One region of the Streptomyces sp. Ac-502 genome, then DNA from elsewhere that is predicted to be linked to it. Evidence: riboswitches for the same ligand, from Rfam matches in the RefSeq annotation. Region 1 holds a riboswitch; the other holds the start of a gene.

Region 1 (2,195 bases):
CCGTACGACGTCGTGGCCCGCCTTGAAGGCGGTGGAGACCGGGGAACAGCCCTCGGCCTGGGCACCGAAGATCTTGTACGGCTTGTCCTCGACCAGGCCGAGCGCGATCAGCTCCTTCAGCCCCTTGTCGATCTTCGTGAGCTGGGAGCCGGAGGCGATCGGGATGACGATCTGGTCCGGCAGCCGCCAGCCGAGCTGCTCGCAGATCTCGTACGCGAGGGTCTTGGAGCCCTCGCCGTAGTACGGGCGCAGGTTGACGTTGACGAAGCCCCAGCCCTCGCCGAGCGGGTCGCCGATCAGTTCCGAGCAGAAGCGGTTGACGTCGTCGTAGGTGCCCTCGATGCCGACCAGCTCGCCGCCGTAGACCGCGGCCATGACGACCTTGCCCGCCTCCAGGTCGTGCGGGATGAACACGCAGGAGCGGAAGCCGGCCCGGGCCGCCGCCGCGCCGACCGCCCCGGCGAGGTTGCCGGTGGAGGAGCAGGACAGGGTGGTGAAGCCGAAGGCGCGGGCGGCCTCGACGGCGATGGCGACGACGCGGTCCTTGAAGGAGTGCGTCGGGTTGCCGGAGTCGTCCTTGACGTACAGGCCGCCGGTGACGCCCAGCTCACGGGCCAGGTTGTCGGCCTTGACCAGCTTGGTCAGGCCGGGGTTGAGGTTGGGCTTGTCCGCGACGTCGGCCGGGACGGGCAGCAGCGGCGCGTACCGCCAGATGTTGTTGGGGCCCGCCTCGATCCGCTCGCGCAGACCCTCGGGGTCGCCGGCCGGCAGGTCGTACGCCACTTCCAGCGGCCCGAAGCAGGACACGCAGGCGAAGATCGGTCCGAGGTCGAAGCGCTCGCCGCACTCGCGGCAGGACAGGGCGACGGCGGGGCCGAGGGAGACGCTGGTGGACGGGGTGCTTTCGACGGACTGCACAGCCATGGAGGCGAGGCCCTTTCTCCTCATCTTCCTCGCGACGCATCTCGCCGCGAGACGGAATTGGCACCTTCCCGAGCCGGGAGCCTCGCGGGCCGCACACACTGTGCGGCGACGGAGACCGGCTGGAGGGTTGCCGGGGCTTCAACGGGCCGTGTCCCTCTGCCCCTCTGGATGAGCGGTATGGCGCTGGGCCGGAGCCCAGGCGTTTGTCGCGCCGACCCCGGCATGTCCGGGGCGTTCGCGTTGTTCAAGACTGTAACCGAAGGGCCGGGCGGTCGAGACAGCCGTCCGCACCGCGAGATGGATCACATTCGCTGGTCCGGGAACGAAGGAGACGCGCACGTGCTGGAAGAGGTGGAGCGCTGGCTGGCCGGCCGGTCCTGGTCGGCCGTGGACCGCCCGCTCGACCGGCTGCTGGCCGCGAAGCGCGAGACGGGACAGACGGTCTCCGTCGTGCTGCCCGCGCTCGACGAGGAGGCGACGGTCGGGGCGATCGTCGAGGCGATCCGTACGGGGCTGATGACGCCGTCGGTGCCGCTCGTCGACGAGCTGGTGGTGCTGGACTCCGGTTCCACGGACGGTACGGCCAAGGTCGCGGCCGAGGCGGGCGCGCGGGTCGTCCACCGGGACGAGGTGCTGCCGCGGCTGCCCGCGCTGCCCGGCAAGGGCGAGGTGCTGTGGCGCTCCCTGCTGGCGACCGGCGGTGACATCGTCTGCTTCGTCGACGCCGACCTGCGCGAATTCGACCCGGGCTTCGTCTCCGGGATCGTCGGCCCGCTGCTGACCGACCCGGACGTGCAGTTCGTCAAGGGCATGTACGACCGTCCGCTCGGCGAGGCGGCGGGCCAGGGCGGCCGGGTCACCGAGCTGGTCGCCCGGCCGCTGCTGAACCTGCACTGGCCGCAGCTCGCCGGGTTCGTGCAGCCGCTCGGCGGGGAGTACGCGGCCCGCCGGTCGCTGCTGGAGCGGCTGCCGTTCCCGGTGGGTTACGGCGTGGAGCTGGGCCTGCTGGTCGACGCGCTGCACACGGTGGGGCTGGACGCGCTGGCGCAGGTGGACATCGGTGTGCGCAAGCACCGCCATCAGAGCGGCCAGGCGCTCGGCAGGATGGCGGCGGCCATCTACCGCACCGCGCAGCTGCGGCTGGCCCGCGGCCATCTGGTGCGCCCGCGGCTGACCCAGTTCGAGCGCGGTGAGACCGGTTTCGTGCCGCGCACCTGGGACGTGGACACCGAGGAGCGGCCGCCGATGGCGGAGATACCGGAGTACGCGGA
Region 2 (2,195 bases), 3.0 Mb from region 1:
GGCCAGCACGCCGGCGCCGAAGGGCGCGTACAGCTTGTGGCCGGAGAAGGCGACCCAGTCCACGTCCAGTTCCGCGATGTCGACCGGGTGGTGCGGGGCGAGCTGGGCGGCGTCGAGCACGATCCGCGCGCCGTGCGCGTGCGCCGCGGCGGCCAGCTCCCGTACGGGCCACAGCTCACCGGTCACATTGGAAGCACCCGTCACGCAGACCAGCGCATTCCGATACGGCTCGCGCTCGGCCAGCGCCCGCTCCAGCGTGTCCACCGCCTGCCGCGGCGTACGGGGCGCGTCCAGGTACGTCACCTCGACGTCGGCGCGCTGCTCCCAGGGCAGCAGCGAGGCGTGGTGCTCGGTCTCGAAGACGAACACCCGGGTGTCCGCGGGCAGCACGGCGGCCAGCAGGTTCAGCGAGTCGGTGGTGGAGCGGGTGAAGACCACCTGGTCGCCCTCCCGGCACCCGAGGAAGTCCGCCACCGCCGCCCGGCTGTTCTCGAACAGGTCGGTGGACAGCTGCGAGAGGTAGCCCGCGCCGCGGTGGACGCTGCCGTAGTACGGGGCGTACGCGGCCACGTCGTCCCAGACGCGCTGGAGCGCCGGGGCGCTGGCGGCGATGTCCAGCGCCGCGTACTCGACCTCGCCGCCGGTGACGAGCGGGACCAGCACGTCCCGGCCCAGCACGGGCAGCGGGGCACAGACAGCGGCATCGGAGGCGGCATCGGTGGCGGCAGCGGTAGCGGTAGGGGCGGCGGCAGCGGTAGCGGAAACAGGCATGGCGAACTCCCGTGAAGGCAGGGCGACTTCGCTGCGGGGCCCACACGCCGAAGCGGGGCCGGCCGACAGCGGTGAAAGAAAAAGGGGTGCGGAAAACGGGGCCGAACGGCCCTAACGCATTCGCTGAATCATCGGGAGATCTCCCTCAAGGACCAGGATCCCTGGCGAGGGATCCGCGCTTGCCGCAGACCTCGCTGCCTGCGACCTGGTCATCACCCGGGGCACCCCGCCACGGACGGAGGGTTGCCGGACAGCGGGCCGGGGCCGTAGTCGCTGTCACTCGTGACCTGATCAGCATCATGCCACACGATCGGGAACGCGCAAGGCCCGGTCCGTATCCCGGACCGGGCCCCGCGCCACTGCGGATCGCCGTCACGCGTTGCTGGCCGCCACCCACCGCTCCAGCGCCCGGCGGGCCGCCCCCGAGTCGATGGCCTCGGCGGCCCGCTCGATGCCGGCCGCGAGCTGCTCGTTCAGCGGCGCCTCGGTCGGCTCCAGGGCCACCAGCGCCGCGGCCGAGTTGAGCAGCACCGCGTCCCGCACCGGCCCGGTCTCGCCGCCCAGCAGGCGGCGCGCCACGTCCGCGTTGTACGAGGCGTCGGCGCCGCGCAGCGCCTCCACGGGCACCAGGCCGATGCCCACGTCCCGCGGGTCGAAGGCCTCCTCACGCACGCCGCCGTCCCGGACGACCCAGACCTTCGACGTGGCGGTGGTCGTCAGTTCGTCCAGTCCGTCGTCGCCCCGGAAGACCAGCGCGCTGGAGCCGCGTTCGGCCAGCACGCCGGCCAGGATCGGCGCCATCCGCGCGTCGGCCACGCCGGTGGCCTGGGCCCGTACCTTCGCCGGGTTGGTCAGCGGGCCCAGCACGTTGAACGTCGTACGGATGCCCAGTTCGCGCCGGGCGGGCGCCACGTGCCGCAGCGACGGGTGGAACTTGACCGCGAAGCAGAAGGTGATCCCGGCCTCCTCGGCGACCTCGACGACCCGGCGCGGGGTCAGGTCCAGGTTGACGCCCAGCTTCTCCAGCACGTCGGACGCGCCGCTGGCCGACGAGGCGGCGCGGTTGCCGTGCTTGACGACCTTCGCGCCGGTGCCGGCCACCACGATCGAGGACATCGTGGAGATGTTGACGGTCTTGGCGCCGTCGCCGCCGGTGCCGACGATGTCCACGCTCGGGCCCGGCACGTCGATGAGGTTGGCGTGCGCGTACATCGCCCGTACCAGGCCGGTGATCTCGGCGACCGTCTCGCCCTTGGCACGCAGCGCCACCGCGAAGCCCGCGATCTGCGCGTCGGTGGCCTCGCCGCGCATGATCCGGTCCATCGCCCACGCGGTGTCGTCGGCGCCCAGGTCGCGGCCCTGGAGGAGTGCGTCCAGGACGCCCGGCCAGGTGCGGACCGCCACGCTGTCGCCGCCGTTCGGGG

Evidence for each region. A riboswitch is a leader RNA that binds a small molecule or an ion and turns the genes downstream of it on or off. The one in region 1 is predicted to bind S-adenosylmethionine.
Region 2: it holds a riboswitch for S-adenosylmethionine, as region 1 does, so the genes downstream of both, ACEXOX_RS14795 (aminotransferase class V-fold PLP-dependent enzyme) here and thrC (threonine synthase) in region 1, are expected to answer to the same signal.

The regions. Positions count from the first base shown of each region.
Region 1 covers NZ_JBHFFO010000001.1:6,267,025-6,269,219, reverse strand. The annotation lists gene thrC (threonine synthase) at 1-924, opposite strand, end outside; SAM riboswitch class I at 942-1,099, opposite strand; gene ACEXOX_RS28665 (glucosyl-3-phosphoglycerate synthase) at 1,264-2,195, shown strand, end outside.
Region 2 covers NZ_JBHFFO010000001.1:3,293,428-3,295,622, forward strand. The annotation lists gene ACEXOX_RS14795 (aminotransferase class V-fold PLP-dependent enzyme) at 1-771, opposite strand, end outside; SAM riboswitch class IV at 942-1,059, opposite strand; gene trpD (anthranilate phosphoribosyltransferase) at 1,144-2,195, opposite strand, start outside.